DNA from 3 places in the Kitasatospora sp. NPDC101447 genome. Region 1 is predicted to be linked to each of the others. Evidence: riboswitches for the same ligand, from Rfam matches in the RefSeq annotation. Region 1 holds a riboswitch; each other region holds the start of a gene.

Region 1 (3,264 bases):
GCGTGAGACGTACCCCCACCACGCTCACCGCCGTCCTACTGGCCCTCGCCGCCCTCCTCCTCGGCACCTCCGCCCCCGCCTCCGCCCGAGCTGGGACCGCCTCCGCCCGAGCTGGGACCGCCTCCGCCCGAGCGGGGACCGCCACCGCCGCCCTCACCCTGGAAGCCGCCTTCCCCGCCCCCGGCAACGGCTGGGCCAAGGTCGAGCGCTACCTCGACACCACCCCCGGCTTCCGCACCGAGCAGTTCCCGTCCGACGGCCGCGGCGACCAGGACGGAGCCCGCCGGACGTACTTCGGCACCGGTGAGCCCTCCTCCGGCCGCTTCCTGCTCTACTCCGCCACCGGCTGGGACACCGGCAGCCGGGCCGCGCCCGTCCTGCTGGTCCACGGCGCCAACGACAACGCCGACCGCGCCTGGGCGAACCCGGGGGAGAGCGGCACCTGCGGCGCCGCGACCTGCCCGTCCACCGGCCTCGCCCAGTACCTCGCCGGCACCGGCCACCGGGTCTTCGCCATCGGCTTCGCCCACAAGCACGGTGACAACCTGCTCCAGGCGCAGGCCGTCGGCGACGCGATCGCGCTGATCCGGGCCCGCCTCGGGGCCCCGCAGGTCGACGTGGTCGCCTGGAGCAAGGGCGAGGTCGCCGCCAGGGCGTACGTGTCCTCGGTGCGGCCGTCCTGGGGGCGGGCGTACGCGGGCGACGTGCGCCGTCTGGTCACCCTCGGCGGGCCGAACGGCGGGCTCGACTACGTCTACGCCCACGGCTGGTCGTTCGACCTGGCGACGTGGCCGGCCTGCGGCGGCACCGCCAACGCACCGTCCCCGCACCTGTACATGACCTGCTACGGCACATACACCGCGCAACCCTGCCTCGGCGTGCTGCCGGCCGGCGGGTACGACTGCTACCCGGGCCAGCGCCAGCTGCTCGCCCGCTGGGACGGCAGGTACGGAGTGGACGGCAGCGCCCAGGACTGGTGGACCACCTACTACGGCGGCCAGGGGTTCTACACCTCCGGCCAGGGCATCCAGGCGGCGATCGACGCGGGCTCCCTGATCGCCCCGCTCCAGCAGGCCGGGATCCCGGCCGCGGTGCGCACCTACCTGCTGGCCGGCGGGTCGGCGGACATCCCGGGCGTGCTCAACGAGAACCGCGGGCCCAGCGACGGCATCGTGTTCACGGCGAGCGCCCTGGACACCACCGGCATCGCGACGGTCGGCGGCACCCGGCTGCTGAGCGGCCTCGACCACCTGGAGCTCGGGTGGGCGCCGGAGGCCGAGAGCCAGGTGGACGCCTGGCTCGGCTGAACGCCCGGCCGGAACGCGCAACCGGAACGCGCAACCGGAACGCCCGGCCGGACACCCGCAGAGCCACCCCGCCGGGCATCGTTCCAGGCCACGTGAACTGATCAACTCGGCCGCCACACAGCGTCGTTGATCGACACCACTGTGAGCTGCGCGACAACCCGTCCGCCGGAGTTGTCCGTTTACGTACGGCCTGCCTAGCCTGCAACGGTCGTCCGCCCCTGGCGGACCCCGCCGCCGGGACGCCGAGTCCCGTCCACCCGTCGGCGGGTCACCGAGCACCACAGCGGACGGGAGCGGGGAAACCAAGGTCGGCGCCCGGCCCGTGCGCTCGCGCGTACGGGTCGAGGCTAGGGGTGAAGCCGCTCCACAGGCGGCCGGGCAACTGCAGCCCGAACCCGACAGCTAACCTCGCAGGCGTCGCAGAGGTCACCTCATGCCCAAGCCTGCTGCCCGGCGCCGTGCACCGCGTCACGCCCGCCCCTCCCACCGCGGCCGCAACGCCGCCTTCGCCGCGACCGGGGCGCTCGCCATCAGCGGCGCCGGCCTGCTCGGCGTGCCGTCCGTCACCGGTGCCCAGGCGGCCACCGTTCCGACCGTCACCCAGGACCGGCTCGCCCCCGCCACCATGGTCGCGGGCAAGGCCGCCACCGCCTCGCTCGGCCTGCACTCCTCGGCCTGCTTCACCGCCAAGACTGTGGGCGTGGGCGTCCGCGACGCGCGCGGCACCAACCTCGACTTCCCCGGCAACGCCTCCAACGTGCAGATCTGCCCGAGCGGCGTGAACTTCACCAGCGGCGCGCGCACCCTGCCGGCCGGGACGTACACCGAGTTCGGCTTCTGGCAGGACCTCGGCGGCGTCTGGCACAACCTGCCCTCGCAGCAGCTGGTGGTCTCGACCACCGCCACCCCGGCCCCGGCCCCGACGGCCACCCCGACCCCGGCCCCGACGGCCACCCCGACCCCGGCGCCGACCCCCACGCAGACCCCGAGCGCCGCGCCGACCCCGACCACCCCCGCGCCGACCCCGAGCGCCACGGCGAGCCCGACCACCCCCGCGCCGTCCTCCCCGGTCGCCGGCAAGTCGCTGACCTGGTCCGACGAGTTCAACAGCGCCATCTCCTGGGGCCAGCGCTGGGTCGGCGACAAGAGCACCGCCTACAAGTACGGGAACCACAACCCGGACGACAACAAGCTGGACTGGCTGAACAAGAACAACGTCAGCGTCGCGAACGGGGTCGCCACCTTCACCGCCACCTCCGGCGGCCCGGCCCTGGAGAACGGCAAGCAGTCCTGGAACACCGGCTTCCTGACCACCGAGGGCTCCGGCGAGGGCTTCCAGGTCAAGACCGGCGACTACGCCGAGACCCGGGTCAAGCTGCCCGCCGGCACCGGCGCCTGGCCCGCCCTGTGGACCTGGAAGAACGGCAACGGCGAGGTCGACTCCTTCGAGTACCACCCCGACAACCCGAACCTGCTGGAGCTGACCAACCACGTCAACCCCGGCAACGCGAAGTACTACACCGACGCGAGCGCCGTCGCGAAGGACCAGTGGGTGACCATCGGCACCTACTACGGCGCCAACTCGGTGGACTGGTACGTCAACGGCGCGAAGGTCTTCTCGGACGGCAAGGGCGTCGGCGCCAACTGGTCGGCGTACCTGATCCTCAACCTCTCGGTGTGCGCGGGCCAGTACCACCCCGCGCCGCAGGGGACCGCTCCGATCACCATGGCCGCCGACTACGTCCGCGTCTACCGGTAGTCGGGTAGGACGTCCCACCGGTCGCCGGAAGCCGGCAGCCGCTCGCCGGCGGCCGGTGACCGGTGGGTCGACGTGGTTCAGGAGCCGTCGGCCGGCTCGGCGACCGTGATGTCGAACGGCTGCCGGTGGCTGCTCTCGTCCTGGTCGTCCGCGCTGCGCACCGCGACCCAGCCGCCGCTCAGGGTTCCCACGGGCAGG
Region 2 (3,264 bases), on a different contig from region 1:
ACTCCGCCGAGGGTGAGGGCGGCGAGGACCGCACCGTCGCCGAACTCCTGGCCACGGCCGCCGAAGCCGGCCTGCCGATGCCCGTCCTGGTGCCGCTGGTGCCCGGTCCGCACGGCTTCCTGCCCGAACTCCACGCGCTCGCCGCCGAGTACGGCGCGCCCGTCACCGACGCGCTCGGCCCGCACCCGCTGCTCGCCGAGGCCGTCCACGTACGACTCTCCGAGGCCGGGCTGGCCCGCGCCGACCGCGCCCGGCTCTTCGCCATCGCGACCGCCGCGGACGGCGTGGTCCTGACCACCGTCGGCGGCGAGGACGCCGCCGCCGCGGCCGGCATCACCGGCGTGCTGCTGGCCGCCCGCCTGGCCGTGCCGGTCGTGGCCGCCGCGCTCGACGTGCCCGGCTCGGTGGCCGCGGCCGTCGACCACCTCAAGGAGACCGGCTCCCAGCGCCCGGCGCTGGCCCCGCTGGTGATCGGGCCGGAGGCCGACTCCGAGCTGCTCGCCGCGGCCGCCGAGGAGACCGGCTGCCCGTCGGCGGCGCCGCTGGGCGCGTACCCGACCGTCGGCCAGCTGATCGCCTCGACCTACCTGGCCGCGCTGCCCGCACCGTCCGCGGAGGAGCTGGCGCGGGCCGAGGCGGAGGCGGCGGCCGCCGCCGAGGCCGAGGGGGTCGTGGAGGGCACCCGTGGCGCCCACGCGGCCGCCGAGGGGCCTGCCGGACAGTAGCGGACACCGCGCGCCCGTCGGCGCGCACACGGGGCCCGGAACGACTTGCGTTCCGGGCCCTTCGCTTTGCCCGCTTTCCCGCTCTTGCGGCGTACGGGAGTTACCGGAGTTAAGCGAACAATGAATGGAATGTCCGTTCTGCTGCTGTTTGCCGGGGAATGGCGAGCGCACTCCGGGGCGCTCGAATCACGTCCGCCCCACCGGTTCGACCGGTGCGCCATTTCGCGCTTCGACACACCGTCATGCCATTCCTGAGACAAAGACAGTTGTGGGCATCCGCAATCGCATTGCCGAAAAACGATCATTTACGATCATGATTAGCCGCCAATTTGGCACTTCCCACTAATCCGTGATGCCCGTCACAGCTATTTGCAGTTTGAACTTAAGTCTGCTTAACGTGCTCCCCGTTCGTGACCACACGGACCCAGTTCATCCGCGACGCCGAGTCCTGCCGTCGGATGTCCTGGCAGCGCGAAAACGCACCACGGCAGGAGCGGGGGACCCACAGGTAAGTCGCCCCGGACCGCTCCCAGGAACGGTTCAGGGCTAGGGGTGAAGCCGCGCTCACGCGCGGCCGGGCAACTCCGGCCCGAATCCGACAGCTCACCTCGCAGGCGTGGGAGAGGACCGCGTCTTCATGCTGCCCACCAACGGCACCCGTCTGTCCAGCCGCACCCGCCGCGTGATCGCCGCCATCGGCGTCGCGGGCGTCGGCCTCACCGTCCCGTGCCTCGTCTCCGGCACCGCCTCCGCCGCCTCCGTCGCGACCTGGGACAAGGTCGCCCAGTGCGAGAGCAGCGGCAACTGGAGCATCAACACCGGCAACGGCTTCTACGGCGGCCTCCAGTTCACCCAGAGCACCTGGTCCGCCTTCGGCGGCACCGCCTACGCCTCGCGCGCCGACCTGGCCACGAAGGACCAGCAGATCGCCGTCGCGGAGAAGGTCCTCGCCTCGCAGGGCCCCGGCGCCTGGCCCGTCTGCTCCGTCAAGGCCGGCCTGACCAAGGGCGGCACCCCCGCCGCCGTCGACACCTCGGCCGCTGCCGCTCCGGCTGCTCCGGCCGCCCCGGCTGCTCCGGCTGCCAAGCCCGCCGCCCAGACCCCGGTCCCGGCGGCCAAGCCCGCCAAGCCGGCCGCGCCCGCCCAGGACACCGCCGACTCCGCCGCCGGCACCTGGGCCCAGAAGCACCAGCAGGCCGCCCAGAGCGACGACTACACCGTGGTCGAGGGCGACTGGCTGTCCTCGATCGCGGACAAGCACAACGTCCAGGGCGGCTGGGAGCGGCTGTACGAGCTCAACCGCAGCACCCTGACCGACGGCCCGAACACCATCTACCCGGGCCAGCACCTGACCTTCGGTGACCACGGCCAGACCCAGCAGTCCGCCTCCTCGGACAAGTCCGGCTCGGACTTCACCTGGTTCAACCGCTCGCAGAAGTCCGGTCAGTCCGCGAACGGCGGTTCCGTGAACGCCAAGCCGGTCGCCCAGACCCAGACCCCGGCCGCCCAGGCCCCGGCCCAGGCCCCGGCCGCCAGCGGCAGCATGGCCGCCGCGGTCGCCTTCGCCGAGTCCAAGGTCGGCCAGGCGTACGTCTACGGCGGCACCGGCAACGGCGGCTGGGACTGCTCCGGCCTGACCCAGGCCGCCCTGCGCGCCGCTGGCATCTCCGTCCCGCGCGTCGCCGCCGACCAGGCCGCCGCCAGCACCCACGTCTCGCTGGACAGCCTGCAGCCGGGCGACCTGCTGTTCTGGTCCAACAACGGCAAGGACTCGGGCGTCTACCACGTCGCGATCTACGTCGGTGGCGGCAAGTACGTCGAGGCCGCCAACCCGAGCGCGGGTGTGCGCGAGCAGACCGTCGCCAACTGGGCCCCGGACTTCGCCGGCCGGGTCTGAGCACGGCGAGACGGCTGACGGCAGGCAGCTGACAGCTGACAGCTGACAGATTTCAACATCTGTCAGCTGTCGTCCGTCGTCCGCAGACCGCGGGCCGTAGCCGTCGGCCGCCAACCGAACACTGATCACCCGCCACCCCCGGGGAAGAGTCTGGTCGCTCCTCCCCGGGGGTCGCGGCGTATCCCCGTGGTGGAACCGGACCCGAACGGGCATGCTGCTGCTCTGCACCCGAGGAGGAGTCACATGGCCCAGGTCACCGTCACGCTCGACGCGAACCTCGCGATCGACGCGATGATGCTCTCCGGTACCAAGAACCCGCAGGACGCCGTCGAACTGGTCCTGCGCGACTACCTGGCCCGCGGCCGCCGCACCGAGGCCCGCACCGGCGACCCGGCCGACGGCAACCGCCTCGCCCAGGACCGCACCACCGACACCGAGCACGGCTGAGCGCAGTCGAGATCTGCCGAGATCTGCCGAGCGCTGCCGAGCAGGGCCGAGCAGGACCGAGCACAGGCACGCCGAAGGGCCCCGGAGAGCAACTGTCCTCCGGGGCCCTTCCCTCGGCCCTGTGGCCGGTGCTCAGCGCGCGCAGGCCCCGGTGGACCCGCGCATCACCAGCTCCGGCTGGAACATGAACTCGCC
Region 3 (3,264 bases), on a different contig from region 1:
GGACGAGCTGATCCGCCGTCTGGTGCGGGCCGAGCCGCAGGGCCGTCCGGTGGTGGTGGTCTCCGCCGACCGGGAGGTCGCGGAGGGCGTGCGGAAGGCGGGCGCGCGCCCGGTGGCGTCGGTGCTGCTGCTGAACCGGCTGGCGCGGCCCTGAGCGTCGGCCCGCTAGGATGACACCTGGTCAGCGCCGCGTCCACGACCGTGTGCGGGTGCGGTGAAGCCGGTGTGGTGAACGGGGTTCACGCCTTCGGGGGAGTGGCAAAGCGGATAGATCCGCACTAGGGTCTGGCGTCAAACCTATTTTCCGGTTCCTCATCCGATCGGGTGAGTCCGTTGGAAGAAGGAGCCGGTCCCTTGGCCTCCCACCGCCGTCCCAAGCAGCCGAGCCGCGCGCGGATCTCCGTGCTCACCGCTGCCGCTGCGACCGCGGTCGCCCTCTCCGCCCAGGTGGCCGCGCACGCCGCGCCGCAGCCGAACAAAACGGACGTCAAGGCGCAGATCGACCAGCTCCAGGAGGAGCAGGAGCAGGCGGCCGAGAAGTACAACGGCGCCAAGGAGCGGGCCGACCAACTGCGCAAGCAGGCCGACCAGCTGCAGGACCAGGTGGCCCGCGGCCAGGAGCAGATGACCCAGCTGCAGGGCGGCCTGGCCGAGGTGGCCGGCGACCAGTACCGCAGCGGCGGCATCGACCCGTCCGTCCAGCTGATGCTCTCCTCCGACCCGTCGGGCTACCTGGAGAAGGCCTCGACGGTCCAGCAGGCCAGCACCACCCAGGCCGAGGCGCTCAAGTCGCTGCTGGACGAGCAGCGCCGGCTGGACCAGGAGAAGACCGAGGCGGCCGCCGTGCTGGCCTCGCTGGACAGCACCACCAAGGACCTGAACCAGGCCAAGGCGGACGTCAACACCAAGCTGCAGGCCGCCCAGGACCTGCTGAACTCGCTCAGCGCCGCCGAGCGCACCGCGCTGAAGGCCCAGCAGGCGCAGGACGACCGGGCCTCGCGCGGCAGCGACCGGGTCGACCTGAGCAACCTGCCGCCGGCCAGCGGGTACGCCGCGGTGGCCGTCGCCAAGGCGATGAGCAAGCAGGGCTCGCCGTACGTGTGGGGCGCCACCGGTCCGAGCACCTTCGACTGCTCCGGCCTGATGCTCTGGGCGTACGGCCAGGCCGGCGTCTCGCTGCCGCGCACCTCGCAGGAGCAGGGCCACTACGGCACCGCGGTGCCCGGACTGGCCGCGGCCCAGCCCGGCGACCTGGTCATCTACGGCGGCGACATGCACCACGTCGGGATGTACATCGGCAACGGCATGGTGGTCCACGCGCCGCACACCGGTGACGTGGTGAAGGTGATGAAGGCCGACGCGATGCCGATCAACACCATCCGCCGGGTCTGACGGCCCGACACCCTCCGGGGGCCCCGTCCGGGCCCCTGTGATCCGCGCCACCTCCGACGGGGTGGCGTTCGGGTTTTCGACCGTTTCGCGAGCGGCGGGTGAGACCTGATCAGCCTTGCGTACGGTCGTGATCACCATCGGTCATTTTCACAAAAGAACTTGGGTAATCTTCCGTCTTTTTTCTGACAAGGATTTGAACCGATCACGGTTCAGTTACTAGGGTCGTGCTTCGAACCACCGCACTGTCGATCACCCAGCCAGGGTGGCGGCGGTGGTTACCGCCGAGTTCGCGAGGCAGCGGGGCAGGTCGAAGCGACTGCCCGACAGGGGAGCCCAGTGGTCGGGGGCGCTGCGGAGCGGAGCCGGGGAACCACGTTCCTCCGGGGTGAATCGGCGCCAGGTCGGCCGCTGGAACGGCCGTGAGGCGTCGTAGGGCATGCTTCCGGCCCGAACCCGTCAGCTCACCCGGTAGGCGGACGTAGGAAGAAGGAGCCCGCCTTCGTGGCGTCCCATCGTCGTCCCAAGCCAGCAAGTCGCGCCCGGGTCTCGATCCTGACCGGTGTCGCCGCCGCTGCCGTCGCCCTCTCCGCGCAGTCCGGCGCCCACGCCGACCCGCAGCCGACCAAGGACCAGGTCAAGGAGCAGGTCGACCAGCTCAACGAGCAGGCCGAGGTGGCGACCGAGCAGTACAACGCCGCCCAGGAGAAGCAGCAGACCCTGGAGAAGCAGGTCTCCGGCCTGCAGGACCAGGTGGCCCGTCAGCAGGCCCAGGTGACCGAGCTGCAGGGCGGACTCGCCGAGATCGCCGGGGAGCAGTACCGCAACGGCGGCATATCCCCGACCGTCCAGCTGATGTTCTCGTCCAGCCCGGACAACTTCCTCAACCAGGCCGGTGCGCTGAACCAGGCCGGTGACACCCAGAAGAACCAGCTGAAGCAGCTCCAGGAGCAGCAGCGCAAGCTCGACCAGGACCGCACCGAGGCCCAGGGCAAGCTCGCCGAACTGGAGTCGACCACCCAGCAGCTGAAGGCCTCCAAGGACGAGGTCCAGGCCAAGCTGAAGGCCGCCCAGGACCTGCTCAACACCCTGACCGAGCAGGAGCGCCAGGCGCTGCGCGCGGCCGAGGAGAAGGCCGCCGCCGACGCCAAGGCCCAGGCCGACGCCGCCGCGAAGGCGCAGCAGAACGCCGACCGCGCCTCGCGCGACAACAGCCGCACCGACCTCTCCACGCCGTCGTCCACGCCGGCCGGCAAGCTCCCGGCCCCGGGCAGCTCGCGCGGTGCCGCCGCGCTCTCCGCCGCCGCCTCCAAGGTCGGCAGCCCGTACGTGTGGGGCGCCACCGGCCCGAGCTCCTTCGACTGCTCCGGCCTGATGGTCTGGGCGTTCAACCAGGTCGGCGTGTCGCTGCCGCGCACCTCGCAGGAGCAGGCCCACGCCGGCACCCGGATCGGCACCGACCTGTCCCAGGCCCAGCCCGGCGACCTGCTGATCTTCTACGGGGACGCCCACCATGTCGGCATCTACGCCGGCAACGGCCAGGTGCTGCACGCCCCCAAGCCGGGTGCGTCGGTCCGCTACGAGGCCGTCACCAACATGCCGCTGAGCGGCATCGTGCGGGTCTGACCCCGTTCGGCTCCTCGCAGGCCCGGTCTTCCACCACGGAAGGCCGGGCCTGCGGCGTTGGCGGCTGCTCGGGCTGATGTCCGATTGAAGGTCAAATATTCGGGTCCGTAGGGGTTTGGACTCGCTTGCCCGGACTCGCTAACGTCTGCCACCGGACTCCCGCTCGACGGCCGCCCGCCACGGGCGGCCGCGGGGCCGCGCCGCAGGATTGGAGCCGCTGCCGTGCTTGTGCACCGCCGTTCCCAACTG

The links. A riboswitch is a leader RNA that binds a small molecule or an ion and turns the genes downstream of it on or off. The one in region 1 is predicted to bind cyclic di-AMP.
Region 2: linked by a shared signal. The riboswitch ahead of ACIRST_RS35920 (transglycosylase family protein) and the one ahead of ACIRST_RS33275 (hypothetical protein) in region 1 are both predicted to bind cyclic di-AMP.
Region 3: linked by a shared signal. The riboswitch ahead of ACIRST_RS13500 (NlpC/P60 family protein) and the one ahead of ACIRST_RS33275 (hypothetical protein) in region 1 are both predicted to bind cyclic di-AMP.

What each region holds. Positions count from the first base shown of each region.
Region 1 is NZ_JBIWNL010000034.1:59,745-63,008, reverse strand. Features, by position in the region: gene ACIRST_RS33280 (esterase/lipase family protein) at 3-1,307, shown strand; cyclic di-AMP (ydaO/yuaA leader) riboswitch at 1,574-1,739, shown strand; gene ACIRST_RS33275 (hypothetical protein) at 1,741-3,066, shown strand; gene ACIRST_RS33270 (hypothetical protein) at 3,144-3,264, opposite strand, start outside.
Region 2 is NZ_JBIWNL010000041.1:14,889-18,152, forward strand. Features, by position in the region: gene ACIRST_RS35915 (hypothetical protein) at 1-725, shown strand, start outside; cyclic di-AMP (ydaO/yuaA leader) riboswitch at 1,196-1,355, shown strand; gene ACIRST_RS35920 (transglycosylase family protein) at 1,342-2,622, shown strand; gene ACIRST_RS35925 (hypothetical protein) at 2,866-3,069, shown strand; gene ACIRST_RS35930 (LacI family DNA-binding transcriptional regulator) at 3,202-3,264, opposite strand, start outside.
Region 3 is NZ_JBIWNL010000007.1:224,949-228,212, forward strand. Features, by position in the region: gene ACIRST_RS13490 (NYN domain-containing protein) at 1-154, shown strand, start outside; gene ACIRST_RS13495 (NlpC/P60 family protein) at 355-1,392, shown strand; cyclic di-AMP (ydaO/yuaA leader) riboswitch at 1,730-1,883, shown strand; gene ACIRST_RS13500 (NlpC/P60 family protein) at 1,894-3,015, shown strand; gene ACIRST_RS13505 (NlpC/P60 family protein) at 3,238-3,264, shown strand, end outside.